Regions from separate parts of the Salinivibrio sp. ML198 genome, predicted to be linked through region 1. Evidence: predicted binding sites of a transcription regulator. Region 1 holds the regulator's gene; each other region holds the start of a gene.
The links. Region 1 encodes MetJ, which represses methionine synthesis genes. Its sites were predicted from a motif close to TTAGACNTNTANANGTCTAA; they were not measured.
Positions count from the first base shown of each region.

Region 2: a site for MetJ is predicted at 4,674-4,693, ahead of metH (methionine synthase). Genes of this name have one in related genera too.
Region 3: a site for MetJ is predicted at 4,953-4,972, ahead of BZG25_RS12935 (MetQ/NlpA family ABC transporter substrate-binding protein). Genes of this name have one in related genera too.
Region 4: a site for MetJ is predicted at 2,466-2,485, ahead of metK (methionine adenosyltransferase). Genes of this name have one in related genera too.

Region 1 covers NZ_MUEZ01000007.1:56,037-63,471, forward strand. Annotated here, with positions in the region: gene metF (methylenetetrahydrofolate reductase) at 1-449, opposite strand, end outside; gene BZG25_RS06380 (bifunctional aspartate kinase/homoserine dehydrogenase II) at 711-3,152, opposite strand; gene metB (cystathionine gamma-synthase) at 3,214-4,380, opposite strand; gene metJ (met regulon transcriptional regulator MetJ) at 4,567-4,884, shown strand; gene BZG25_RS06395 (malic enzyme-like NAD(P)-binding protein) at 4,980-6,233, opposite strand; gene rpmE (50S ribosomal protein L31) at 6,488-6,703, opposite strand; gene priA (primosomal protein N') at 6,920-7,435, shown strand, end outside.
Region 2 covers NZ_MUEZ01000020.1:317-7,751, reverse strand. Annotated here, with positions in the region: gene lysC (lysine-sensitive aspartokinase 3) at 1-920, shown strand, start outside; gene metH (methionine synthase) at 959-4,618, opposite strand; gene BZG25_RS13310 (sodium:proton antiporter) at 4,802-6,094, shown strand; gene metA (homoserine O-succinyltransferase) at 6,132-7,079, opposite strand; rRNA gene rrf (5S ribosomal RNA) at 7,261-7,376, opposite strand; tRNA gene BZG25_RS13295 (tRNA-Thr) at 7,384-7,435, opposite strand, start outside.
Region 3 covers NZ_MUEZ01000019.1:1,180-8,614, reverse strand. Annotated here, with positions in the region: gene BZG25_RS12960 (ROK family transcriptional regulator) at 36-1,250, shown strand; gene sstT (serine/threonine transporter SstT) at 1,373-2,590, opposite strand; gene BZG25_RS12950 (ChrR family anti-sigma-E factor) at 2,898-3,572, opposite strand; gene BZG25_RS12945 (sigma-70 family RNA polymerase sigma factor) at 3,569-4,138, opposite strand; gene BZG25_RS12940 (LON peptidase substrate-binding domain-containing protein) at 4,265-4,834, opposite strand; gene BZG25_RS12935 (MetQ/NlpA family ABC transporter substrate-binding protein) at 4,990-5,787, shown strand; gene BZG25_RS12930 (multidrug effflux MFS transporter) at 5,962-7,176, shown strand; gene BZG25_RS12925 (GNAT family N-acetyltransferase) at 7,173-7,435, shown strand, end outside.
Region 4 covers NZ_MUEZ01000015.1:73,297-80,731, forward strand. Annotated here, with positions in the region: gene BZG25_RS11670 (ligand-gated channel protein) at 1-1,283, opposite strand, end outside; gene BZG25_RS11675 (LysR family transcriptional regulator) at 1,456-2,382, shown strand; gene metK (methionine adenosyltransferase) at 2,557-3,711, shown strand; gene BZG25_RS11685 (SprT family zinc-dependent metalloprotease) at 3,783-4,325, shown strand; gene rsmE (16S rRNA (uracil(1498)-N(3))-methyltransferase) at 4,424-5,155, shown strand; gene gshB (glutathione synthase) at 5,174-6,118, shown strand; gene BZG25_RS11700 (YqgE/AlgH family protein) at 6,206-6,772, shown strand; gene ruvX (Holliday junction resolvase RuvX) at 6,769-7,197, shown strand; gene BZG25_RS11710 (type IV pilus twitching motility protein PilT) at 7,182-7,435, opposite strand, start outside.

The DNA of each region.
Region 1 (7,435 bases):
GCAACCGAGATATCAAAGTCATGCTCTTCTTTGAGCAAACGGACTAAATCGACCGCGTACATATCCGGCTTCTTCTCCGGCGATGGCAAGTCGCCACGCAACGCCACAATGTCACGGATGCCATTTTGCCAATAATCACGGGCAATATGACGGAGCTCATCTTCAGTGGCATCAATGCAGGTTAGATGGGGTGCTGCCGCGATACCAGTCTGGTCATGAATGCTTTTCACGATGTCATGGGTGCGATCACGCTCACCGGAGTTGGCGCCATAGGTTACCGACATAAACTTAGGTTTGAGTGCTTTTAAGCGATGTACTGAGTTCCAGAGGGTTTCTTCCATACTTGGGGTGCTGGGAGGAAAAAACTCAAATGAGACGTTAATATCGCCATCTAAGTCAGCAATGTTCTGATTGAGTGCATCAATGTGGCCTGCGTGTGTGTAGCTCATATCCTCTCCCTGACACCGAACGACGCTGTTCAGTCTGCCTGTTTCTGCTCTGCTTTTGATTTATACGTTTAGACGTCCATATGTCTAAAGATTGTCGTGATTCGGCTAAAATGTCAACGATGCAAGCCATGAAAAAAACTCATGGTGTTATGAAGATAGACGACACAGCCATCAATGCACACCTCACAACGCGGGTAACGGCACAAAAAAAGCTGCCTACGCAGCGCGCAGACAGCTTGATCACGGTTATCCATTAGCGGGTTAGTGAAGGCGACTTATCAAGCGATTTAGATCGGATTGAATGGCGCCTGCGGTGACATCGCGTCCCGCCCCTGGCCCACGAATGACCAAAGGATTCTCGCGATACCATTGGCTTTCAATCGCAAACACATTGTCACACGGTAATAGATGCGCAAGTGGATGCTCGCTGGGTAAGGTTTCTAGGCTCACATGGGCGTGACCGTTAACCTCCAAGCGCGCCACATAACGTAGCACTGACCGATTTTTATGCGCTTTGTCTAATCGCTCTTGTAGCGGTTCATCCATTTGGTGTGCATTATCAAGAAAGGCATCCAAAGACAGATCAGCCAGTGACTTAGGCACCAAGGACTCAACCTTTACCTGCTCAGGTTCGAGGGACATGCCCGCTTCACGTGCCAAAATCACCAATTTACGCACCACGTCAGCCCCAGAAAGATCATCCCGTGGGTCAGGCTCGGTTAGGCCTTGCTGCCAAGCCTGCTCAAGCAGGACGCTAAAGGGGACCTCACCACTGAATTGCAAAAACAGCCATGACAAAGTGCCAGAAAAGATCCCAGACAGTGCAACAATCGTGTCACCACTTTCACGCAGATCTTGCACCGCGTAGTTAATCGGTAACCCGGCGCCCACGGTCGCATTGTAGAGCCAATGGCGCCCGGTTTTGCTAAACGCCTGCTGAATCGCGTGGTACTGCTCGGCGGGTGCGGCGCCCGCCTCTTTGTTGGCGGAGATTAAGTGAAAGCCATGCTCGGCAAGTCGCGGATACAAGTACGCTAATGACTCACTGGCGGTGACATCCAACACAATCACATCGTCATACGGGTGATTCAGTAGACGAGTGAGCCACTCATCATCAAAATAAGGCTCGCAACGCTCGTCAAACCCATCCAACACATGCGTGGCATCAATACCGGCAAAATCAAGCCATTGGTTGCGGCTGTCCATCACTGAAATCAGTGAGACTTCCTTACCATGACGCTTTTCCAAGTGTGCTTTTTGCTCGGCAAAAAGGCTTAGCCAACGGGTACCAATATTGCCTTTGCCCACCAACACCAAGCCGATACGGCGCTGAGCTTGAAACAAGGCATCATGCAAACTGGCAACCAGTGCCTGAGTGTGGACGTGGCGTAGGATAGCAACCAGGCTCAGCCCAGAGGCCGACTCACTGATAAATTCCACCGGCTGTGATTTGAGTTGCTGATAGAAGCCATGGCAGTGTACGGGGTTGTTCACCACGCCTGCCCCAACCGCCGCCACCATGGTAAAGCCTTCACGCAGTTTGAGTTCAGCTGGGAGGCCGGCGTCTTGAATTTGCGCCATTACCAATGCCACGACTTCCGTGGTAAACGCTAACAAAATACGGTACTGGTCGTCTTGGTAATCCGTTGCTAATGGCTGTACTTTTAGCTGTGACAAAATCCGGCTGAGCTCTTGTTTTATCGCTTGAAAATCTTGTCCTCGCGCAACATCAAACTGGAGCAAGCTCACCTCATCCAACGCCGTAATGATTTTTGCCCCGCGCCCGGTGGCTAACACGCGCTCAATACGTGTTGATCCGCTATCCGGCGCTTGGGTGCAGCGCAACGTCAGGTCGGTCGCACTTTGCGCCACCGGCTGTAAGGTTCGGCTATGCAGCACGGGAGCGGCGAGTCGCGCCAGCTCGCCCGCTTCGTCGAGACGAATTAAAGGCAGCAAACAGGCATTATCAACATGGCGTGGGTCCGCACTATAGACCCCGGCGACATCACTCCAAATGGTCACACGGCTCACGCCTGCAAGCGCCCCCAAGACAGTGGCCGAGTAATCGGAGCCATTGCGCCCTAACAGCACTGTTTCTCCCGCTTGATTTTGTGCCATAAAGCCGGTGATCACCACATGCGTATCGCCATGCTGAGAAAGCTGATTTTGCAATAAAGGCCAAGACGCCCCGCGATCTACTTCCGGCTGAGCGGCGCGCTCGGCGCGCAAACATTGGCGTGAATCTAACATCACCGCGGCACGTCGATGCTGTTTCAATAACTGGGCCAACAGACGCGCCGACCAGACCTCTCCAAAACCTTGCACGTACGCTTTGTCGCTCTCGTTCACGCCCTGATCGCCCAACGACGCAATGGTTGCGATATCGGCATAAAGCGCATCCACCAGCTGCTGCTTGGGTTCACCATCAATCAAGTTCTCAATCAAGTCTTGCTGAAAGGCGCGCACCGCTTGCAAGGTCTCATGCGCCACTCGTCCATCCTTGTCTAACTGTGCTAACCACATGATCAGCTGGTTAGTGGTTTTTCCTGCCGCGGACACCACGATTAAGTCTTGCTGGCTCGCATGCGCGGTCAATACATCGACCACACGGCGATAGCAATCAGGGCTCGCAAGGCTACTGCCACCAAACTTGTGCAATTGGCGTGGTGACTCGGGGGACGTTTCCGTCGGTTGCGCATGCATGGCAAGGTCTCTCTTAATGTCTATCGATCTCGGTAAAGCGGCGCGCACTGAAGCGCAGCCTCTATGGGGTGTCACCCTCTAAACGGGCAAAGGCGTTCGCCAAATCGGCAACCAAATCTTGCGCATCTTCTAATCCAATGGAAAAACGCAACAAGGTCGGTGCGATGCCCGCCTCCGCTTGCGCGGCGTCACTCATGGCTCTGTGTGTCATCGAACCAGGGTGCGTCACTAAGCTTTCTACCCCCCCGAGAGACTCGGCGAGGGCAAATAACGTGAGGCCATCAATAAATCGCGCCACACCGGCTTGGTCTGTATCCAATTCTAAGCTCAGCATGCTACCAAACCCCGCTTGCTGGCGCGCAGCAATTTGGTGGCCAGGGTGAGAGGCCAGCCCGGGGTAGTAGATTTTCCGCACTGCCGACACCGTTTGCAGGTAGCTGAGTACCGCTTCAGTGTTGTGTTGGTGTTGTTTAACGCGTGCACCCAATGTGCGCAACCCTCGCAGTGTCATATAACTGTCAAATGCATTGCCCGTCGCCCCTAAGCAATTTCCCCACCAAGCCAATGTCTCGGCAAGTTCACTGGTCGCGGCGATCACCGCGCCACCGACAATATCAGAATGGCCATTAATAAATTTGGTGGTCGAATGCACCACCATATCCGCGCCCAGCGCAAAAGGCGTTTGCAAAGCTGGCGATAAAAACGTGTTGTCGACCACTACCCAAGCCCCCACTTGATGGGCTTTTTGGCATATTTCTGCGATATCGACCACGCGTAAGAGTGGATTGGATGGGGTTTCCACCAGCACGAGCTTGGGCTGTTTGGCCAATGCCTGGTCCAACGCATCATGGTCCGATTGATCGACAAAACTTACCTGCCAGATCCCTTGTTTGGCACGCGATTCGAGCAAGCGATAGGTGCCGCCATAACAATCATGTGGGGCGACAATATGCTCGCCAGCCTCCAACAGAGATAGCACCAAGTTTATCGCCGACATCCCGCAGTTGGTCACCACCGCACCTGCGCCCCCTTCTAAGTCAGTCAGCGCTTGTTCGAGCTGCGCACGCGTTGGGTTGCCGCCTCGCGCGTAGTCGTAAGTAGGCACATCACCCAGTGCCGGGAAACGGTAATTGGTCGATAAGTACAGGGGAGGCACCACCGCATGGTGCTGGGTGTCAGTCCCAATCCCGGTCCGAACGGCGATAGTGTCGGTTTTTTTCTCAGTCATGATCTATCCTTGCTAGTCTGGTTTGCGCATGGTGGGCGTGATCCAGGTTTCATACTGCCACCTTACCCTGCGCTTTTTGGGACGTCAACACTTCTAGACGTCTATACTCCTTTGCATGTGGCGGTTAATATAGCTAAAATCTCCGCAGCATCATTCTGGGTATTCCATAATCAAGATAGGTGAGACATGGCGCAGTGGAACGGCGACTACATTAATCCGTATGCCGAACATGGTAAAAAGAAAGAGCAGGTAAAGAAGATCACCGTCTCTATCCCATTAAAAGTACTAAAAATTCTTACCGACGAGCGTACTCGTCGTCAGGTGCAAAACCTCCGTCATGCGACCAACAGTGAGTTGTTGTGTGAGGCATTTCTTCATGCCTACACCGGCCAACCACTACCAACCGATGACGATATCCGTAAGGATAAACCCGACAGCATTCCCGCTGAAGCACGTCGGATCATGGAAGAGCTTGGTATCGAGTTCGACGATAGCGAATACTAAAAAAACCCGCCGATTGGCGGGTTTTCTGTAATGATAGGTGCTCAGCACAACCTTCTCAGGCTCTATTCCACCGCGCTTTTCCTCACGCTCAAGCATTACGCCTTGTCGAGCATATAGTTTTCTGGCATCTCGATACGAGCCACGCCGGTTTCCACGGCGGCCAGCGCTACCGCGCGGGCAACCTTAGGTAATAAACGCGCGTCCATTGGCTTGGGAATAATGTAATCTGGGCCAAAGCTTAGCGAAGACAAACCGGCGGCGTCTAATACCGTTTGTGGGACAGGCTCTTTGGCTAGGCTGCGAATGGCCTCTACCGCTGCCAACTTCATCGCATCGTTAATTTCACTGGCACGTACATCCAATGCGCCACGGAAAATAAACGGGAAGCAGAGCACGTTATTGACCTGATTCGGGTAATCCGAACGCCCGGTTCCCATGATCAGATCATCGCGCACTTGATGCGCCACATCCGGATGAATTTCAGGATCTGGGTTCGAGCAGGCAAATACCACGGGTTTATCTGCCATCAGCTTCAAGGCGTCGGGTGAAAGCAAGTCTGGACCGGAGACGCCAACGAACATATCCGCGCCCTCAATCACATCTTCGAGGGTACGCTTATCCGTGTTATTGGCAAACAGCTGCTTGTATTTGTTGATGTCGTCACGACGCGTATGGATCACGCCTTTACGATCCAACATATAGATTTTTTCCCGCTGAGCGCCACATTTTATTAATAGCTCCATACAGGCAACAGCCGCTGCGCCTGCGCCCATGCACACCACCGTCGCCTCGCGGATATCTTTGCCTTGCAGCTCAAGCGCGTTAAGCATGCCGGCAGCGGTGACGATGGCAGTGCCGTGTTGATCATCATGAAATACAGGCACTTCGCAACGTGCAATTAATTGTTTTTCAATCTCAAAACAATCTGGGGCTTTGATATCTTCGAGATTGATACCGCCAAAGGTATCCGCGATGTTCGCCACGGTATCCACGAATTCATCGATAGTACGGTGTTTGACTTCAATGTCGATCGAGTCCAATCCAGCAAAACGCTTGAACAATAAAGCTTTACCTTCCATGACAGGCTTAGAAGCCATGGGGCCTAAATTTCCTAGCCCCAAAATCGCGGTGCCGTTTGAGACCACCGCCACCATGTTGCCTTTACCCGTATAGCGGTAAACCGCATCCGCATCTTGCGCTATCTCACGCACAGGCTCAGCAACGCCAGGACTGTACGCCAACGCGAGATCCGCGGCCGAGTCGGCAGGTTTGCTCAATTCAACAGAAATTTTTCCGGGAGTAGGGTATGCATGATAATCCAGCGCTTGCTGGCGTTTATCGTCCGACATCTAGTGTTCCTAATTATTATCGTGAAGGGGAAACTAATATCGACAGGGAAGCGTCACCGATATTAGTCAGACACTCTACAAACCACACAGGGAAGGTTTGTATAATAAAAAAGATGGTAACGCAGGGAGCAAACGTCCACCAGTACTAACAGCACATTCGCGATGATGCTCGGACCTGTTGTCCGATGACAGGGACGATACGATCAAAAAAGGGACGCTGATGCGTCCCTTCTCTGTATTCGGTCAATAGCGGCTTATTTTTTGCTGCTAAGGGCACCGAAACGCTTCTTAAAGCGGTCAACACGGCCACCGGTATCAAGGATACGCTGCTTACCAGTGTAGAATGGGTGACACTTGTCACACACGTCTAGGTAAATGTCTTTGCCTAGGGTTGTGCTGAACGCGAATTCGTTACCGCAAGAGCATTTTGCTGTGACGGCTTTGTACTCTGGATGGATACCAGCTTTCATAGGGATAACCTCATCTTAAAGGCCGTGTCGCTCTCCCGATCCTAAGCCGGGCACCACACGTCGTTAACAAACATTTTCTAAGGCGCGCAATTCTAATCAAGCGCCCTCTTTTTCGCAACTTTTTTGTGCAATCCGCGTGTCTCTTACGGTGCAACAAGGCTTTGCCAACGTGTGGCTAACCGTTACACTGACATTCCTTCTGGCCAATAAGATGTTGTGATGGAACAGTTTGCTCAGGTGGCTTTGCCTGTCCCTTTGCCGAAAACCTTTGATTACCGTATTGCAGACGATCAGCATCCGATCATCGGAGGGCGCGTCAAGGTGCCGTTTGGACGCCAGCATAAAGTTGGCATCGTTACCGGCTTGTCGCCAACGGCCAGTGTGGAAGCCAGCCAACTCAAAGCGATTGATACCGTACTCGACACGCAGCCGGTTTGGACCCCCGCGGTATACAATCTCCTGCAATGGGCGAGCCGTTTTTACCATCATCCGCTAGGAGATGCGATGGGGGCGGTGATGCCAACCTCGCTGCGTAAAGGACGCCCTGCGACATTGCAGCAACAAAAATGGTGGCAAATCACCGAGTCAGGACAAAACCAACCTCTATCAGGTCTGAGCCGCGCCCCCAAACAAGCCCGAGTGTTGCAGCTTCTCACGCACGGTCCAGCCACTCAAGCCGACTTAATCGAACAAGACATCGGCACGCCGGTGCTAAAAACGGTGGCAGAAAAA
Region 2 (7,435 bases), on a different contig from region 1:
GTGAATTGCTGCGCACCGACAGCCAGTTTGGCTGTGCCCAGCCTGACCCACAACAGACGCGAACACAGTGCCACGACCAATTGCTTCCGCATTTAGCCACACATCGAGTGGTCACCCAAGGGTTTATCGGCGCGGATGCCCACGGACAAACCACCACCTTAGGCCGTGGTGGTAGCGACTACAGTGCAGCACTGTTCGCCGAAGCCGTGGACGCAGAGAGTTTGGCCATTTGGACCGATGTGCCCGGGATTTATACCACCGACCCGCGGATTGCCGAACAAGCGCGCCCAATCAGTGAGATTAGTTTTAGCGAAGCCTCAGAAATGGCCACGTTTGGTGCCAAAATCCTGCACCCGTCCACCTTGCTGCCTGCAGTGCGCCAACATATACCAGTGTTTGTCGGGGCCGCGAGAGCGCCTGAGCAAGGCGGCACCTGGATCCGCGAGCACGCGCACTCGGCACCGCTGTTTCGTGCCGTCGCCTTACGACGAAACCAAACCATGGTGACACTAACCAGCTTAAACATGTTCCATGCATATGGTTTTTTGGCCAAAGTATTTGAGGTTTTGGCACGATTTGAAATCTCGGTGGACTTGATCACCACCTCGGAGGTCAGTGTCGCTTTAACCCTTGATCAAACCAACACTCAGGGCGACGCGCCGCAGCTGCCACAAGCGGCTATCGCCGAGCTGACCCAGTTATGTCATGTCGAGATCTGCGAGAACCTGGCGGTGGTAGCGCTGATTGGCAATGATATGAATCATACTGCTGGCGCGACAGCACCAGTGTTCAGTGCCTTAGCACAACATAAACTACGCATGATTTGCTACGGTGCCAGCAACCACAATGTATGTGTTGTGGTTGAAGATGACGATGCCACCCAGGTGGTGCAGCGGTTACACGCGGACTTATTTGAATAATAAAAAAGCCAGCACAGCCAATATGCTGGCTTCTTTCGTTAGCCGTTTAAGTTCGGCCCGAGCCATTTCTCCGCTTCTTCGCTGCTCCACCCTTTGCGTGCTGCGTAGCTGTCTCGCTGATCGTTTTGGATCTTCGCCACCGCAAAGTAACGTGACTCAGGGTGGGAAAAATACCAACCTGAGACCGACGCCCCCGGCCACATGGCATAGCTTTCGGTAAGTGTCATCCCCGTATGTGCTTCTACCGACAGCAATTGCCAAATTTTGCCTTTCTCACTGTGTTCAGGACAGGCGGCATAACCCGGCGCTGGCCGGATCCCTTGGTATTGCTCGCGGATCAGCGCATCGTTATCGAGCGTCTCATCGGGCGCATAGCCCCACAAGGTAATCCGAATTTGCTGATGGAGGTACTCTGCAAAGGCTTCTGCAAGTCTATCGGCGACCGCCTGGATCATGATCGCGTTATAATCATCCCCTTTCGCTTTGTATTCTTCCGCCAAGGCATATTCGCCAATACCACCTGTCACCGCAAATGCGCCAATCCAATCCGGCTGGCCACTGCTTTTTGGCGCAATAAAGTCCGACAAGCAATAGTTGGCACCACGAGGCTTTTTCGTTTGCTGACGCAAGTGGTTCAGTACGGTGAGCGTCGCTTGGCGAGACCCATCATCATAGACTTCAATATCATCCTCAACGCTGTTGGCAGGAAAAAGGCCACACACTCCCTTCGCGGCGACCAAGCCTTCTGCCTCGAAACGATCGAGCCAAGCATTGGCGTCTTGATACAAACGGCGCGCTTCCTCACCCACTAGTTCGTGATCCAAAATCGCCGGGAATTTGCCACTGAGTGACCACGTCATAAAGAAGGGTGTCCAGTCGATATACTGACGTAAGGTCGCTATCGAGACATCATCGTAAACATGCACGCCCGGCTTCAACGGCTGCGGAGGAGCATAGTTTGCCCAGTCCGTTTGCCACTTATTGTCCCGCGCCTGCTCAAGGGTGACGGGAGCGGTTCGAGGCGTTTTGCGTTGATGTTGCTCACGCACCGCCGCATAGTCTTTGGCTAAACGGGCCACAAAATCCGGCCGCTGAGTCTGTGACAGCAACGATGAGCACACCCCCACGGCACGTGACGCGTTGGGCACATAGACCACGGGCGCATGGTAATGCTGTTCAATCTTCACCGCGGTATGGGCTTTGGACGTGGTCGCGCCGCCAATAAGCAAAGGAATATCAAACCCTTGGCGCTCCATCTCTTTCGCCACGTTCACCATTTCATCTAACGATGGGGTAATCAGGCCTGATAAACCAATAATATCGACGTTTTCCTCACGCGCCACCGACAGGATTTTATCGGTCGGCACCATCACGCCGAGATCAATAATCTCGAAGTTATTACATTGCAGCACCACGCCAACAATGTTTTTGCCAATGTCATGCACATCCCCTTTGACCGTGGCGAGCAAGATCTTGCCATTGGTCTGTCCTTGCTGCTTTTCAGCATTGATGTAAGGCTCAAGGTAAGCCACCGCCTGCTTCATCACCCGTGCCGACTTCACCACTTGTGGTAGGAACATCTTGCCTTCACCAAACAAGTCCCCGACCACGTTCATGCCTGCCATCAGTGGGCCTTCAATCACTTCTAGAGGTTTACTTGCCGCGGCGCGAGCCAGCTCGGTGTCTTCAACAATAAACTCTGTAATGCCTTTGACCAGTGCATGTTCCAACCGCTTTTCCACCGGCCAACTGCGCCACTCTGCAGTTTCCGCGACCTCGTTCTCCCCACTATCGCGATAGCTGTCGGCGATCTCCAATAAACGCTCCGTGGCGCCATCATCTTTGTTGAGCACCACATCTTCTACTGCCAAGCGCAGCGATTCAGGCAAATCATCATAGATGGCTAACTGGCCCGCATTGACGATCCCCATGTCCATGCCATTTTTGATGCAGTGATACAAAAACACCGCATGAATAGCCTCACGGACGGGGTTGTTGCCTCGAAACGAAAACGACACATTGGAGACGCCGCCCGAGATCATGGCATGCGGCAGGGTTTGTTTAATGTCAGCCACGGCGTTGATGAAATCGACTGCGTAGTTATTGTGCTCATCAATGCCGGTAGCAACCGCAAAAATGTTGGGATCGAAGATAATATCTTCCGGCGGAAAACCGACTTGCTCGACCAGAAGATGATAAGCGCGCGTACAGATTTCCACTTTCCGCGCTTGAGTATCGGCTTGACCTTGTTCGTCAAACGCCATCACGATCACCGCCGCGCCATAGCGACGGACTAAACGTGCTTGGTGAAGAAAAGCCTCTTCTCCTTCTTTGAGCGAAATAGAATTGACGATGCCTTTCCCTTGAATGCACTTGAGGCCAGCTTCAATCACTTCCCATTTAGAGGAGTCAATCATCACTGGCACACGGGCAATATCCGGCTCGGCCGCGCATAAATTGAGGAATCGCACCATAGCCTTTTCGGCATCCAACATGCCTTCATCCATATTGATATCGATGATTTGGGCGCCGTTTTCCACTTGCTGCAATGCCACTTCCAGCGCCTCGTCGTATTGCTCTTCAACGATTAAACGTTTAAAGCGTGCTGAGCCAGTTACATTGGTGCGCTCACCCACGTTAACGAACAAGCTATCGGCATTAATGGTCAGGGGCTCGAGCCCAGATAAGCGACAGGCCACAGGGTGGTCAGGCAGAGAGCGTGGCGAATGTTTTTTCACCGCGTCGCTAATCGCTTGAATATGTTCAGGCGTGGTGCCACAACAACCACCGACCAAATTGATAAAGCCTGACGCCGCCCACTCATCAATGTGTGTCGCCATCTCTTCGGGAGAAAGGTCATACTCACCAAACGCGTTGGGCAACCCCGCATTAGGGTGGACGGAGACAAAGCCCTCACAAATGTCGCTCAGCTCTTTGACATACTGGCGCAATTCAGCCGGCCCCAGTGCGCAGTTTAAGCCAAACGACAGTGGCTCAACATGGCGCAGCGAGTGATAAAAGGCGGCGGTCGTTTGTCCGGATAAGGTGCGTCCAGACGCATCAGTGATGGTGCCGGAGATCATAATGGGTAAGCGAAACCCACGGGCATCAAAGACCTTTTCAACCGCAAACGCACAGGCTTTGGCATTCAAGGTATCAAAAATGGTCTCCAACATGATGATATCAACCCCACCCTCAATGAGCGCTTCGGTGGACTCGGCATACACGTCGACTAACTGATCAAAGCTGACATTGCGAAACCCAGGGTCATTCACATCTGGTGAGATTGAGCACGTTCGGTTGGTCGGCCCCAACACACCCGCGACAAAACGGGGTTTATCCGGCGTTTTCGCCGTCCACGCATCAGCGACCTCACGCGCAAGCCGGGCTGCCGCGACGTTGATTTCCGCACTCAGCGCCTGCATGTCGTAATCGGCCATCGCAATTTGGGTGGCGTTAAAGGTGTTAGTTTCAATAATGTCCGCGCCCGCGGCCAGGTAATCACTGTGTAGCGAAGCGATCTTATCAGGCTGAGTCAGCACCAAAAGATCATTGTTGCCTTTCACATCACAGTGCCAATCTTTAAAACGTTGGCCACGATAATCGGCCTCATTGAGCCCTAACCCCTGAATCATGGTGCCCATGCCACCATCGATCACTAGAATACGGTCGCGCAGTTGCTGTGTCAGTCGGTCCATACTATTACGCTTATCATCTTCCTCGTTGCAGTCATTTCATCCTACCACAGCGAAAATGGAAATCTAGACGTCTATAAATAACAATTTATTTTGATCTATTTCAATTCAGCTGTTCGTTTTGACAACGATTTCTATTAATATTTTGACACATTTTTTCATTCCCTCGTTGTACTAGGAAGCGGCATGTCAACTTACGCAATCCTCAGCTTTATGGCTGCTGCAGCCATCTTTATCGCTTTTATTAATAGTAAAATCAGTCGAGTACAAACCACCATCGCCATTACCGCTAGCTCGCTCCTACTGTCTTTGTTGATAGTGGTCGCTGGTCAATACCAAGCCATTCCACTCAAAACCATGGCCGAGCAAATACTGACAGATATCCACTTTGATACCTTTTTGCTCAAAGGCGTCCTCGGCTTTTTGCTCTTCGCGGGGGGAATTGGTGTCAAGCTTCCCTCTTTCTCCGACCAAAAGTGGGAGATCACGACCCTGGTGATCGGCGGGCTATTGGTCTCTGTGTTTTTAATCGGCACCGGTATCTGGGGCGTGTTTCAGCTGATCGGTATTCCTTTCGATTATCTCTACTGCCTGCTATTTGGCGCGCTGATCTCGCCGACCGATCCCATTGCTGTTCTCGCCATTGTGAAAAAACTGCAAGCACCGATGCGGATCACGACACAAATAGAGGGAGAGTCGCTATTTAATGATGGCGTGGGTATCGTGATCTTTGTGACTCTTTTTACCCTGGCCTTTGGCGACAACAACCCGACGGTGGGCGGTACCATTGCCTTGTTTTTACAAGAAGCCGTTGGCGGGATTTTATATGGCCTGGTGCTTGGCTATCTTTTCCATCGCTTGATTTGTGCCACCAACGATCACTCGATGGAATTGCTATTAACGCTGGCTATCCCCAGCGCTGGCTATGTCCTGGCCGATATGCTGCATGTCTCTGGCCCGCTGGCAATGGTGGTTGCCGGGATTATGATTGGCAACTGGACCCGCTTTATTGGCTTTTCCAAAGAAAGTGAAGATCACCTCGACCACTTCTGGGAACTGGTCGATGAATTTCTTAACAGCCTACTCTTTCTCCTAATCGGGGTTAGCTTGCTGCAAATCAGTTTCCATAAAGAAGACTGGATCATTATGGCGGCGGTGGTGCCTATTGTGCTTCTCGCCCGGTTTATCAGCGTGAAAGTGTGTTACCTCGGCTTTAAGCGCTTTCGAACCTATAACCCTTGGGCAGTACGTATATTAAGCTGGGGAGGCTTACGCGGAGGGCTTGCGTTGGCCATGGCAATGGCCGTGCCCGCTGGCATCATGGTGGTGCCGGAAAAAAATATCGATGTTCGCGAGCTGATCCTCATCATGACCTATGCGGTGGTGGTGTTCTCCATTTTGGTGCAAGGCTCAACCATGACAGGCATGGTTGATAAAGCAAACGCAGCACAAGACGAAATGGATAAACATCAAAGCTAACCGAGTCCCTAACCCAAAAGCGCCCGCGGGCGCTTTTTTATTCATCAAGGGTAAAGTTAGACGCGGAAAAGGCATCCAAGTCAAAGGGCGTTTGCTGGTAAACACAATAGTTTAGCCAGTTGGCAAACAGTAAATGCCCATGGCTGCGCCAACTCACATACGGTGGCTGCGAAGGATCGTCATCTGGGTAATAGTTAAGGGGGACCGCGGGCTCCATGCCTTCTTCTAAATCCCGATGGTATTCATGATGCAGGGTATGAGAATCATACTCAGGATGACCGGTGACAAACACATTGCGCTTATCTTTCGTCGCCGCCAGATAGGTACCCGCTTCATTGGACGTGGCTAAAATATCGAGGTCGGTATGTTCGGCCAGATAACTCGGAGAAAAATCCGCATAGCGTGAGTGGGGCGCTAAGAAGCTATCATCAAAGCCGCGTAATAGCGGGTGTTTGCATAACTCAGCATTAATGTGGTGACGGTAAACCCCTGACAACTTCTCTTTGCGGGTTTTCTTGGGTAAATCATACAGCAACTTTAACCCTGCTTGCGCGGCCCAACAAATATATAAGGTTGAGGTAACGTGCTTATGCGCCCAATTCATCACATCTTGAAGGTGCTCCCAATATATCACGTCCTCAAACTGCACCAGTCCTAACGGTGCCCCCGTCACGATCAGACCATCAAAGTTGCGCGTTCGTACGGTCTCAAATTGACGATAGAAGGTATCAAGATGCTCGGTTGGCGTATTTTTGCTTGGTCGATTATCTATCCGCAGTAACTCCACATCCACTTGCAAGGGACTGTTAGAAAGCAGACGCATAAATTGCGTTTCGGTCTCGATTTTTTTCGGCATCAGGTTAAGTAGCAGCACCTTCAGCGGGCGAATGTTTTGACTCACCGCACGGGTTTCTGTCATCACGAAAATATTTTCGCGCCGCAGGATATTGGTCGCGGGAAGTTGATCCGGGATTTTAATCGGCATCACTGCCTCCTAGGGATGTTTAGACGTCCAGATATCTAATAACATAACGCAGCCACTGACCGAGCTCAAGCAATAATCAATCATTGCACAAGTGTTGTTTAAGCATAGGAAAAGACAGGATCAATGAGGAGAGGCAAAAACGAAAAAAGCCCCCCGCAAATGCGGAGGGCTTATAAATAACTCTTGGCAGTGACCTACTCTCACATGGGGAGACCCCACACTACCATCGGCGCAGCAACGTTTCACTTCTGAGTTCGGCATGGGTTCAGGTGGTGCCGTTACGCTATGGCCGCCAAGAAAAACCTGGTGCTGATAGGCAGATTTGAACTGCCGACCTCACCCTTACCAAGGGTGCG
Region 3 (7,435 bases), on a different contig from region 1:
GGTATCACCATGGCCAAGCAGTTATAGGACAAGGCATGATTATTGGGCAGCCGGGACATATCGACCACATTAAGCGTAAAAATGCGGGCACGATTTATAATTTGATCGACCGCTTTGCGCCGATTTCTCGGATTGAGCTTTCGAAGCGCAGTCAATTGGCGCCTGCCAGTATTACCAAAATTGTCCGAGAGTTGATGGATGCGCACTTGGTCAAAGAAACACAAATACAGGGCACCAGCATGCGTGGCCGGCCCGCTGTTGGTCTGGTGCTGGACAATGAAGGCTGGCAGTTCTTATCGATGCGCCTTGGCCGTGGTTATCTCACTATGGCATTGCACTCACTGAGTAGTGAAATCCTTATTCAAGAACGCCATGAAATTGATGTCATGGCGCAGGATGCCTTGCTTTCCACGGTGGTTGAATACGTAAAAGCCTTTTTCTCACGCCACCAACAAACGGTTGATCGTGTTACCAGCATTGCGGTCTCGCTCCCGGGCTTGGTGAACAGCGCCCAAGGTACAGTGATCCAAATGCCGCATTTTGAGGTTGACCATATGCCGCTGGGGCCCGTGTTGCATCGTGAGACCGGGCTGCCCGTATTTGTGGGCAATGATACACGCTCGTGGGCGTTGGCAGAGAAGTTATTTGGCAACGCAAAAGAATCCGATAGCGCGGTACTAGTCGCGGTTCACAATGGCGTCGGCGCGGGGATCATGCTGGAGGGAAAGGTACTCCAGGGGCGTGTTGGCAATGTGGGCGAGCTTGGTCATATTCAGGTTAAGCCTTTTGGTAAACGCTGTTTTTGCGGTAACTATGGTTGCCTGGAAACGGTCGCCAGTCTTTCTGCCGTGTATGAACAGGTACAGACGCTGCTCGATGAGGGGCACGCGAGCCAGTTACAGGGGAAACCGTTAACCATAGAAGCAATCTGTGATGCGGCAGTGGCAGGCGATGGACTCGCGCATCAGGTGATCACGGAGTTGGGGCATCATCTGGGTACGGCTATCGCGATTGTGGTGAATTTATTCAACCCTGAAAAAATACTCTTCGGCGGCGAGTTTAATCGTGCCAAGAGCGTGCTTTATCCGGCGATTATGGAGTGCTTAAAGACGCAAACCATCCCACTGTACAGTAAGCACCTCGTGTTGGAAGAAAGCTATTTTTATACCCAGGCCACCATGCCGGGCGCCGCGATGGTCAAACAAGCCATGTACGATGGCAACTTGCTGATGAAGGTTCTGGAGGGATAGTGTCGCGCGGTGTGGCACACTGGAAAGACGACAGTCAATAACGGCCTAAGCGCCTAGGCCAGCGATAAAAAAGCAGGTGACGTGCACCTGCTTTTTTGAAAGTGTTTCTTTAAATAGCCATGTTAACTATTTTTTCTTTCTTCGGCCATGCAAGCTGCCGCGGTAAATACCACATCCGTTGAGCTGTTGAGCCCTGTTTCTGCGGAATCTTGCAAGACGCCAATGGTAAAGCCAATTCCCACGACCTGCATGGCAATCTCTTGTGGGATCCCAAACAAGTTACAGGCCAGTGGGATCAGCAGCAGTGAGCCGCCGGCCACACCGGATGCACCACAGGCCGATACCGCCGCGACAATACTTAGTAGCACCGCAGTGGCGATGTCCACCTCAATGCCCAGCGTATGGACCGCCGCTAACGTTAATACCGTAATGGTGATCGCCGCACCGCCCATGTTGATGGTTGCACCCAGTGGAATAGACACTGAGTAGGTGTCTTCATCCAAATCAAGACGGCGGCACAGTTGCATATTCACCGGGATGTTAGCCGCTGAACTACGGGTAAAGAAGGCGGTTATGCCACTTTCACGTAGGCATTTTAAAACCAGTGGGTATGGGTTTTGACCTGTTTTGAAGTACACAATCGCTGGGTTAACCACGAGTGCGATGGTGAACATACTACCCAATAGCACACCGAGAAGGTGAACATAGCCAGCGAGAGCATCAAAACCACTTTTAGCCAGTGTGCTCGCGACCAAGCCGAAGATACCCAAAGGTGCAAAACGGATCACAAAGCGCACGATCATCGACACGCCTTCTGACACGTCGGAAAACACGCGTTTGGTTTCGTTTGATGCATGGTGTAGGGCAATCCCTAAACCAATCGCCCAGGCTAGGATCCCGATATAGTTGCCGTTCATCAATGCGCTAACGGGATTATCCACGATATTGAAAAGCAGCGTATTCAATACCTGGCCAATCCCTTCAGGTGGTGTGATGCTGGCATCTGTGGTCGCAAATTCCAGGGTCGTGGGGAACAAGAAGCTCATGGTGACTGCCGTCAGCGAGGCAGCAAGCGTACCGACAAGGTACAGACCAATAATAGGGCGCATATTGGCGCGCTGCCCTTGTTTTTGGTTTGCAATGGAAGCCGCCACTAAAACGAAGACCAAAATGGGGGCAACGGCTTTCAACGCGCTGACAAAGAGTTGTCCGAACAGTCCTGCATTCGCTGCCCACTCAGGAGACAGGTATGCAAGGACACCACCGGCAAGAATACCGACAAGGATTTGAAGTACCAACGAGTTGCCTCGGCTGACACTGGCGAGTTGTGTTTGACTCATGTGACTCTCACTTCACTGTGTTTATTATCAATGGCTGTTAATGAATCGTTAGAAGTGACGAATTAAACCAGTTTGATTCACCCGATGTAAAGGGAAAATTACTACTTTGCACTAGTTATGTAGGACTGAGCCGGAGAGTTGTCATTAAGTAAAGGTTTACCAGGTGTAATTATTCTGTTACCGCCACGAGATTAATGGCGATAATGGAGAGCATCGCCGAGCAAATGCACGCATTCCGTTGCCTCTTCAGCATAAAAAAAGGCGGCTTCGCAGCCGCCAGAAGGATAACAACTAACACAGAATTTTTTTAGTAAATCGCATGTCCCACGGTATTGAGTAATTTGCTCACACCTTTGGTGAAATAAAGCGGTGCATCGGCCACCGTGTAGCACAAACACCCTTGTTTGGTGAATGGCGTATGATGATGGCGACTATCGAGCAAAATAAAATCACCCGGTACGTATTCGCCACTTTCATCCTCGAACGTACCATCAAGCAAAAGGGTTAACTCATAGCCTTTGTGCGTGTGCGCAGGCACCGAGCCGCCTTCATCAATATGGAGGAAACTGGCACGTGTTGCCCCTTCATCAAGGTTCAACCGGGCGCGCTGTACTTTGCCAAATGATGACCAGTTAGAATCGCTAAAGCGCTGTAGCGCGCGTGGCAACGTGTAGGTTTTGTTACTCACACTTATTTGTGTTGCACGGACTGGTGTTTGCGCATCGACGGCACCATCATTGGCCGCTGCATCTTCGAAAATGGCAGCAAGCATTTCGTCTTCAGCCGCATAATCCCAATCAGCAACGGTTATTTCTTCCTCGTCGAACACTGTATCTGCAAGCGAGGCTTCTGCAGCGGCGACATATGCCTGGCATTCCTGGCAGAGCTCAACATGTGCTGACAACGCAATCGCCATCGAGGTGGGCAGTTTGCCAGCGGCAAACGCGTCAAGTAAGTCGGTCGATGGGTGATATTTAATCATTGTTTAACCTCCAGGTGATTGCGGAGCTTTTCCAGACCTAGACGCAATCGGGATTTTACGGTGCCCAACGGCACGTTTAACTGTTCTGACAACTCTTGGTGGGTAAGCTGTTTCAGATACACGCCTCTCACCACTTGTTGTTGCACGTCGGGTAACTCATCAATGAACGACAGCAACTCTTGATCCATCATATATTGCGCACCAGCATCCGACTCATTGTCCTGCTGGCCAGATTCGAGCACGGGCCAAATATCATCACTGAAGTTGTCTTCCCGGTTCGATTGCACCTTACGCAACATATCAAAGCTAATGTTACGCATGATGGTAAAGACCCACGTCGTCGCTGCGCCTTTATCGGCGTTGTACAAATGCGCTTTTCGCCACACAACCAACATGGTTTCCTGCACAAGCTCCATCGCTTGCCCGTCAGCACGGAGATGCTTGGCGCCGTAAGAGCGAATCTTAGGGCCAAAAAACCGGAACAGGCGCTCGAAAGCAACACGGTCACGGTCTTCCGAGACTTTTAATAGTAATGCAGACAACTCTTCCTTCGTCACGTCAGTCATGTTGGCACGCGTGTCCCGTCTGGAAATGGTGGTCTCAGTATACATGGTTTGTGGCGCAGTCATAGTTGAGTCCTATCTGTCGTAGCCGTCCATTTGGCTACCAGTACGTGGGTAGCAGTGATTGGATCACTCGACTTCCTCTTCGAGCAGCTGACTGATAAATTGTTTCGCTTCTTCTGCTGACTCTTGAGCAATAAACCATTGTTTTTGCGCATTAGAAAGCGGCAAAATTTCGAGCCAGCGCTGACAGCTCCAAGTTAAATCTTCGAAATGAGGCGCTTCATATTGTTCTGCGTGTTCAGGGTGAGCGGCAAAGACGTGTTTGAGCCCTGAGGCGATACGCGCTTTGTCGTCGGCTTGCGCCTCACCCAAATGCTCATCATGAGGCCAATCATTGAGTGCGCGCACATCGCCTACCCAAAGTTTGTCCGCTTCTTGGTCCGTCGACATAATTTCTACCCGCTGGCGACCAGCAATCGTGATCCCCAGCAAGCCGTCGGGCAGTGTTTCGAAATCGACGATGTCGACTAAGGTGCCGTACTTGTAAAGACGCTTTCCCTGCATCATTGCCAGCACAAATCCTTCTTGATTCGCTGAGCACTCACGGACGAGGCGTAAATAACGAGGTTCAAAAATGCGCAGTTTGGCTCTGCCTCCCGGTAACAAAAACAGGGGCAAAGGAAACAGCTTAGTCATACTCATGCCTCCTTCTATCGATTTAACATGCCCTCCATTACGCGTAGGACAATGGATGCGATCAAGCCGGCCCTTGTATCAAGCTAATCGTATTGACATCAATCATCTATATGGCACTCTAGATGTCTAAATGTCCAATTAGCAAGGTAAAGGGAATGAAGATAAAACAACTCAGTGCAAGTCTCGCGATACTTCTCGCGGCGGTATTCCTCTCAGGGTGTTCCGACCAAACTGAAACCATTAAAATTGGCGCAACGGTCGGTCCCCACGCGCAAGTGGTTGAATCGGTGGCTGAGCAAGCGAAAGAAGAAGGGATTGATGTTGAAGTCGTAGAGTTCTCTGATTACATCTCGCCTAATGCAGGGTTAGCGGATGGTAGTTTGGATTTAAACAGTTATCAGCATCAGCCGTTTCTCGACAATTTCAACCAAAACCACGATAGCGAGTTGGTAGCGATTGGTCGCTCAATCTTAATGCGGATGGGGATTTATTCTGACAAAGTCGACAAGGTCGAGGCGTTAGCGAATGGCGCACAAATTGCGATCCCCAATGATCCCACAAATGCGGGTCGCGCGCTGTTATTGCTGGAAGACGCAGGATTGATTACGTTGGCTGACAATGTTGGCTTTAAAGCCACGCTGCAAGATGTTCAATCCAACCCTAAACAGCTCGAATTTGTGGAAGTAGAAGCGGCACAGCTGCCTCGCAGTTTGCAAGATGTCGATGCCGCGGCGATCACCATGAATTATGTGATGTCATCAGGGCTTGATCCAAGCGAGCAGGGCATTTTCTTGGAATCTAAAGATGCGCCTCTCGCCGTTATGGTGGTGGCCGCACGCAAAGACGATCAAGATAACCCGACGTATCAGCGATTACTCGCGTTATTCCAGTCCGACAAAACACGTCAGTTTTTGCAAGATACCTTTAATGGCACCATAGAGCCTGCGTTTTAATTGATTGTCACCCAGTGAAATCGGCCAGTGCAACGCTGGCCGATGGCCAAACGTCACTATTTGTTTACCACTCATACAGTTATTACTGTTACCATAGTGATCTATCGGTGATCCACAATGTGCTAGGATCGCGACGTCTACCTCCCCACATCAATAAAACGCATAGGAAACTGGATGCAATCGGCTAGTCGCCCATTTAATTGGTCGCCCGTATTGCTGGCATGCCTGACCGTCAGCATTGGGCAATTCAGCATGGGCTTAGTATTTCCGTCTTTGCCCTGGATCGCCCGAGATTTCAACCTCAGTATGGACAATGTCCAACTGCTTATCTCTGCCTATCTACTTGGTTTTGGACCATCACAGTTTATCTATGGGCCTATCTCAGATGCGCTTGGCCGTCGCCGCGTGTTGTTAGCCGGTGTGTTGCTTTCACTGATTGGCTTAACCGTGATGGTGAGTTTTAGCGCCAGCTTCACTGGCCTGGTCATTGGCCGCTGCATCCAAGGAATGGGGACCGGCTGCTGTGCCGTGCTCTCGCGTGCCTTTACCCGTGACTCGTATTCTGGGGATCAACTACCGCAAGCCATGTCATATTTGATTATGGTGGCGTCGTTGACCCCGATTGTGGCGCCCGTTATTGGCGGGTTCGTTAACCACAATCTAGGCTGGCTGGCGATCTTTATTTTACTGATGGTGTACACCAGCATGGTGTGGTGCGTACTGTTTTTCCTGTTTAAAGAAAGCATGCATACTCGTTCACCGTTGCCCAATGTGAAGGTGATCCTCGGCCGTTATGGCGCACTACTAAAAACGCCATACTTTCTCTATTTCGCCAGTATTAGCTGGGTGAATTTTACCTTGGTGATCACCACGGTGTCGCTGATGCCATTTTTAATGCAAGAGCGCATCGGTATGACCTCGGATCAATATGCGCTGTGGGCGCTTATTCCGACCTGTGGCTTATTGTTGGGGAGTGCGCTAGTTTCGCGCATTCGTCCGCGTTTGGGCACCAAGCGTATGCTGTTGATGGCACCGGTGATGCAGCTCATTTCTGCGGTTTGGTTATGGCTCACCCCGATGGACCCGTTACTGCTGATGATTGGGCAGTTCTTTATGGTGTTTGGCAACGGGATTGCGCTGCCGTGCGCCCAATCGCAGGTGATGCAACCTTACTCTAACCAAGCCGGCACCGTCGCTGCGCTCTCCGGTGGTGGACAGATGATTATTTCTGCGTTGATGAGTATGGCGCTATTGAGCTTGGGCGTTAGCGAAGCATGGCACCTTGGTGTGGTAGTGGGTGTGTGCGCGCTGCTTTCCGTGCACAATATCTTCCGCGGTTTTGCGGCACCGAAAGTCAACGTGGCCAGTACCCCGAGTGAGGCATCATGACAAATACAACATTGGAAACGGGCCTGTTTCCGCTGACAACCCCACGCCTGAGCATGCGGCCAATGGTCAAAGCGGACTGGCCGCTGTTCCACCGCCTACACACAGACAATGCCGTGATTGCGCAATGTTTTGACCCGATGCCACTGGATGAGATTGAAACCCGATTTGAGCAACGGCTTACGCCCTGGTCTCCTGACGCTAAGCACTGGTTGTGTTTGGTGATTGTAGAGACGGCGACGAAAACGCCAATCGGCGTCAC
Region 4 (7,435 bases), on a different contig from region 1:
CGCAGTTGCGGTGAACGGAACCCGGTTGCCACGCCTCCTTTCACCACCCAGTCGCTGTTGAGTTGATACACGCCGTACACACGTGGGCTGGCGTGGTAGTCGTAGTTTTCATCATGATCGACACGTAACCCGAGGGTCAGACTAAATGGCTCAATCACACGCCACTCATCTTCGACAAATAAAGCCGCTTGTGTATTGTCAATCTCAGTTTGGCTGGACGCTTTATTAGAGGTAAAGTCCTCCAACTTCGCTTTGTTCACTGAGCCACCGACCGTCAAAGTGTGTGTTTCAAAATCACGAATGAGACGGGTTTTAAACTCGGTGTTCTTAATCGTCATTTCACGACTTTTATTGCGGCTTTGCTCGTACTGTAAGTGTGAATCTGACCAGCCCCACGTCCAATGCCCTTCATGCCCAAGGGCGATTGATTGCCGTCGATATTCATTGTTGCTGTTTTCACATTGGTTGCGTCGACACTGGCTATCATCCGTGGGAACGGTTTTGCCTATGTGGCCATTTCGCTCTTGCGAACTCGCGCCCAAGTCCAAGGTCCACTGTTGAAAATCGCTGGCATCATAAGTCAACGAGGTAGAAAGACTGCGTAAAGATTTGTCCTCGTAACCAGAGAGAATATCGTCTTCTTGGCGTTGAACGTTTTGACCCGATACCGTCATCCCTAGCTTATCGCTTAAGGCGCCAGAAAGGTAAAAATTGGCGCTTTGTTCATCGCCTGATGCGCGTTTTTCTTGAAGTAAGGTGCTTAATTGCACGTTGCCATGCCATTCATGTTGTTCACGACGAGTAATAATATTAATCACCCCACCGATGGCATCTGAGCCATACAAGGTCGACATCGGCCCCCGAATCACCTCGATACGCTCAATCGCTTGAAGGGGGGGCAACCAGCCTTGTTCAATACCCGGGCCATCGCTATTCGGACGTGTTTCTCGGCTCGTCATACGCTTTCCGTCCACCAGCATCAAGGTATACTTGGAGCCCATTCCACGAATGCTGATATCCTTGGTGTCACCGCCCCCTGTAACCACGACACCAGGAATACGCTTTAATGCGTCCGTGACATCACGATAATAACGATCTTCAAGTTGGTCACGGCTAATCACACTGATACTCGCTGGCGCCTTTGCCGTGGCTTGTTCAAACCCTGAGGCAGTGATCACCATGGTTTCCGTGTTTTGATCGCCTGCTTCTGCCGCATGAATGGCACTCACAGGCATACCGGCTAATACCATCCCGAGCACAACGGGACGAAGACAACTGGACATAATCAACTCCATTTTGTGATAATAATTATCATTTGTTCATTGAGAATTATTCACATAGATGCACAGACGCCTAGCCCCATAAAGGGAACATCTCGTTCCATTTATAGAACGAGATGATTTCTCTCCTTCTGGACAGCCGACGTGACGTCTTACTGGCGTTAAAAGGACAGTTATGCAGGATTTTTCTTCGATCCGTTCGTTTGCGGCTTTGTGTCATCATCAAAGCCTTACCGCTGCCGCCAAGGCATTGGGCCAACCCAAGTCAACGGTGAGTCGTCGCTTGGCTCAACTGGAAGCCGACCTAGGCCAGCCTTTAACGCAAAGACAAGGCAATAGACTGGTCTTAACAAAAGCGGGGGCGATATTTGCGCGATACTGCCATCAAATTCTTGAGTTAGTAGAAAAAAGCGAAGAGGCAATACAAGATTTAAATAATCATCTTCAAGGGGCGATAGAAGTGATTTGCCACCCCGGAATGATGCGCGGCTGGGCGGGTCCATTGATCAGTACTTTTCTCGCTGAGCACCCTCGAGTATCCATCACATTGACGAGTGAAGTCAGCGCACAACGTATTCAGTCGGCCGATCTTATCATCTGGGCAGGAGACATCATGCTGCCGGTCAATTGTCGCTCATATCAGCTCGGCCATTGGCAATATGGTATTTACGCTGCGCCAGACTATGTCAGCCAATATGGCCCGTTTACGCACCCTAGCATGCTCGATGAACACCCTTGGCTCGATGTATTTGCCCTTCGCCGGCAAGGATTGACGCTCTATGACCAAGACAACACCTATCACTTAAGCGCCATGCCTAGCCGCTTTAATTGCGACATGATAGCGATTCAGTTAGATGCCATCGCAGATGGGCAGGGCGTTGGATTGCTGCCGATTTGGAGCGCCACTGGCTATCAACACCATCATCCTGATAGAATCACGCGGTGTTTGCCCCAATGGGCCTCAGCGCCGGTTCCGTTGCGTCTTTACTGCAGCGCTGGCCGTCTTCCTCTGCGTGTCGAATCACTGGTGCACTGGCTGCAAGAAGCGGTTCCCTCACCTTGGTGTTCACTGAATCCGCAGCAAGCATGCCATGAGGTGTAAGCGTGCCTCAGCCAATTTTGCTATACCTTAAAGACACACCCATATGCATCAACTGACTTGCGTTTATCACAATTACGAATAAAATAGACGTCTAGAAGTTAAAACATCTGAGATGATCGGCGATGCCCTTTGTTACGTATCGCCAATCTCCTTGATAACCAATGAGAGTGTCACATGGCGAAGCACCTGTTTACCTCAGAGTCCGTCTCTGAAGGCCATCCTGATAAAATCGCAGATCAGATTTCTGATGCTGTTTTGGATGCCATCCTTGAGCAAGACCCCAAAGCACGCGTTGCCTGCGAAACCTATGTTAAAACTGGCATGGTAATGGTAGGCGGGGAAGTGACGACCTCGGCATGGGTCGATATCGAAGAGCTCACCCGTCAAACCGTTCAAGATATTGGTTATGTCCACTCTGATATGGGCTTTGATGCCAACTCTTGTGCAGTATTGAACACCATTGGTAAACAGTCGCCCGACATTAATCAAGGGGTTGACCGCGCCGATCCGAAAGATCAAGGGGCCGGGGACCAAGGGATCATGTTTGGCTTTGCCACCAACGAAACCAATGTGCTGATGCCTGCCCCCATCACCTATTCACACCGTTTGGTCGAGCGTCAGGCGCAAGTACGTAAAAACGGCACGTTAGACTGGTTACGCCCAGATGCGAAAAGCCAGGTCACCTTTGCGTATGACAACGGTAAAATTGCGGGTATTGATGCCGTCGTGCTCTCAACACAGCATTGCGACAGTATTTCAACCGACGATCTGCGCGAAGCGGTGATGGAAGAAATCATCAAGCCAGTATTGCCGGCCCAATGGCTGACCAAAGACACCAAGTATTTCATTAACCCAACGGGCCGTTTTGTGATTGGCGGACCGATGGGCGATTGTGGTTTAACAGGCCGTAAAATCATTGTCGACACCTATGGCGGTGCAGCCCGTCACGGTGGCGGAGCTTTCTCGGGTAAAGATCCCTCAAAAGTGGATCGCTCTGCCGCGTATGCCGCGCGTTACGTGGCCAAAAACATTGTCGCCGCAGGTCTTGCTGACCGTTGTGAAATCCAGTTGTCTTACGCGATTGGCGTTGCGGAACCCACTTCTATCATGGTGGAGACCTTCGGTACCGAAAAAGTGGCCCCAGAAGTGATCACTAAAGCGGTTCGTGAACACTTCGACTTACGCCCGTATGGTTTGCAGGAAATGCTGGATTTATTACAACCCATCTATAAGCAAACGGCTGCATATGGCCACTTTGGTCGCGACATCTTCCCCTGGGAGAAAACCGACAAAGCAGCGCTATTGCGCGACTTTGCCAAGCTCGGGTAATCTCCACGTACTCATTGCTTGTAAGGGAAGCTTCGGCTTCCCTTTTTGATCGCCACTAGGATCGCCACACTATGTCTTCTGCTTCTGACGCATTCGCCTTTGACAAGACCGCTTGGTCACCTGATGCATTACAGCAAGCGGCTAACACGCGTGTTTACCAGTGTATTGATGCGGCTAATCGTCAATTAGGCACCCAGCTACACTATCCTGCGATTGGCTTCACACTACGGGGTCAATCCGCTGGCACCGCGCACCCCACGCAATGGCGTGTTAGGTTTAACCCGATCCTTTTACAGCAAGCACCAGAGACCTTTTTCGACGAAGTGATCCCTCATGAGGTCTGTCATTTGGTTACCTTTGCGCTATACGGTCGGGTAAAACCACATGGTCCTGAGTGGCGTTCGCTAATGAACCAGGTATTTAATGCCCCTGCCAATACCACCCACCAGCTTGATATCAGTGCCGTGCAAGGCAAAACCTTCGCGTACCAGTGTGAGTGTGGCCCTGTTGCCTTATCCATTCGCCGCCACAATAAAATACAGCGCGGACAAGCCACCTATCGCTGCAACCGCTGTCAACAGCCACTAGTGAGAAACCTTGACGCCTTAGAATAATTTGTTTTTTCACCACTCGACCCCATATTAGTGACAAAGCCTATCGCCCCCGTAGCCATGTTACACTGAGGGCGAGATGACCATGGAAAACGAGCACAATGCGAATTCCTCGAATTTATCACCCAACGCCCTTGCCATCGCAAGGCGATGTGACACTGAGTGGCGAAGCTGCCAACCATCTCGGTCGCGTCCTACGTATGCAACCTGAACAACCGATTTTGCTCTTTGATGGCAGTGGTGCGCAGTTTCCCGCTATGCTGACGGAAGTCAGTAAAAAGCAGGTTGTCGCGACCATTACCGCTTGCGAATCACACAGTGTCGAGTCACCGCTTGACTTTGAACTCGGCCAAGTGATTTCACGTGGTGAGAAAATGGAGTTTACCATTCAAAAATCGGTCGAATTAGGCGTGAATACCATCACTCCCCTTTTATCGGCTCGATGCGGAGTGAAACTCAATGCTGAGCGACTCGAGAAAAAACGCCAACAATGGCAAAAAATCGCGATTGGCGCCTGTGAGCAAAGCGGCCGTAATGTGGTGCCCACCATTAACCCGGTGATCAATCTAGACACATGGTGCCAGCAGGCGTTTGATGGCTTAAAACTGAACCTTCATCCGCGTGCCCCCTACTCTATCAATACGCTACCCGACGCCCCCGACAAGCTACGCTTGCTCATTGGCCCAGAGGGCGGATTGTCTGATGACGAGATTGCAATGACACGCGAACACGGCTTTGAAGAGATCCTACTCGGCCCACGCGTGTTGCGAACAGAAACCGCGGCGCTCACCGCCATCACGGCCCTTCAAGTCCGTTTTGGCGATTTGGGTTAACCGGCAAACAGGAGAAACATGATGAAAATAGGTGTTGTGATGGACCCCATCGAGGCCATCAGTGTGAAAAAAGACTCCACGTTTGCCATGATGCTGGCAGCACAAAAACGCGGCTGGGAAGTGCATTATATCTTGATGGAAGATATGTCAATGCAGCAGGGTGAACCATACGCTCGCACCCACAGTGTGACTGTGATGGATAACCCTGACCATTGGTACCAAATCGACCAAACCCAAACCCTCGCATTGCGAGAATTTGATGCCATATTGATGCGCAAAGATCCGCCGTTTGATACGGAATACATCTACGCAACCTACATGTTAGAGCGGGCTGAGGAAGCGGGTGTATTGATTGTTAACAAGCCGCAAAGTTTGCGTGACTGCAATGAAAAGCTTTATACCGCGTGGTTCCCAGAGCATACGCCGACCACTTTGGTGACCCGTCGTGCCGACGAAATTAAAGCATTCCAAGCCGAACACGGCGATGTGATTTTAAAACCACTCGATGGCATGGGCGGCGCGTCTATCTTTCGAGTCAAACAAGGCGATCCGAACCTGTCGGTGATAATTGAAACCCTGACCGAGCATGGCCAACGTTTTTGCATGGCACAAACTTTCGTCCCTGACATCAGCAACGGTGACAAGCGCATCTTAATTGTTGATGGCGAACCGGTTCCCTACTGTTTAGCCCGTATCCCGGCCGACGGTGAAACGCGCGGTAACTTGGCTGCTGGCGGCCGTGGCGAAGCGCGTCCTTTATCAGAGACTGATTGGACAATCGCACGCGCGATCGCTCCGACATTGAAAGAGAAAGGGCTGATATTCGTAGGGCTCGACGTGATTGGCGACAAGCTAACAGAAATCAACGTCACCAGTCCGACCTGTATTCGCGAGATTGACGCCGCGTATGACATTTCAATTGGTGACATCTTGATGGAGGCAATCGCCAGACGCTGCGCCTAATTTGAGGAGGCGCAGCGCCTCCTTCATTATCTAAAACATCAATCTTCGCGCATACTCAAGGTACGCGCACCAACAGGAGACGGCGATATGGATCTGAAAAATCATTTTTTAATCGCGATGCCCAGTATGGCTGATAGCCGTTTTCAGCATGGTGTCATTTATGTCTGTGAGCATAGCCATGATGGGGCAATGGGACTGATGATTAACCACCCCATTAATTTGTCTGTCGGCAAAATGCTGGATCAAATTGACGTCGAGCGCCAGCTCCCCCTTTCAAGCACCACAGAGAGCTTGTCTCAACCTGTGTTGTTTGGTGGTCCTGTCTCCGAAGACAGAGGCTTTGTGCTGCATCCTGCAACCTGTGAGTATGGCACCAGTATTCCCCTGTCTGATCAGCTATCGGTCACGACCTCAAAAGATATTCTCTCGATTCTCGGCACCGAGCAACAGCCAGAGCAATTTCTGGTCGCGCTGGGCTATGCAGGCTGGGAGCCGGGACAGCTCGAGCAGGAACTGGCCGACAATAGCTGGCTAACACTGGAAGCCGATCCCAAGGTCATTTTTGATACCCCCGTTCACCAACGTTGGCAAAAAGCGCTCGATCAGCTCGGCATTGACGCCGCAAACCTCTCTTCACAAGTAGGACATGCATGAACGCACAAACCATTATTGGATTTGATTACGGCGTCAAAAGCATTGGCGTTGCCATCGGCCAGTCGCTAACTGGCACCGCTCGCCCTTTGTGTGCCTTAAAAGCCCGAGACGGGATCCCAAATTGGGATGACATTGAAGCCATACTCAAAGACTGGCAACCCGATTATCTGGTGGTAGGCTTACCGCTTGATTTACACGGTCAACCTTTAGAGACCATCACGCCAAGGGCAAAGAAGTTTGCCAACCGCCTGCATGGACGTTTCGGCTACCCGGTTGAGCTGCACGATGAACGCCTATCTACCCGTGAAGCGCGTGCGGATCTGTTTTCCCGCGGCGGGTATAAGGCGCTGGGAAAAGGCGCCGTCGACGCCCAATCTGCGGTGGTGATTATCGAAAGCTGGTTTGAGCGTCAATACACAGATTGAGTGGACGTTATCGCCTCCTGCGGCGCAATTACGCCTTGGTTCTCTAGCTGTGCCATCGCTTGCGCCATGGTCTGCATGCCATGCGCGGTGCCGGTTTGCATCATGGAGGTGATTTGCGCCACTCTATCCTCTCGGATCAAGTTACAAATCGCTGACGTCACCGTCATGATTTCATAAGCGGCAACACGCTGACCTTGGACACTTTTGACAAGCTGCTGAGAGATCACCGCCCGCAGTG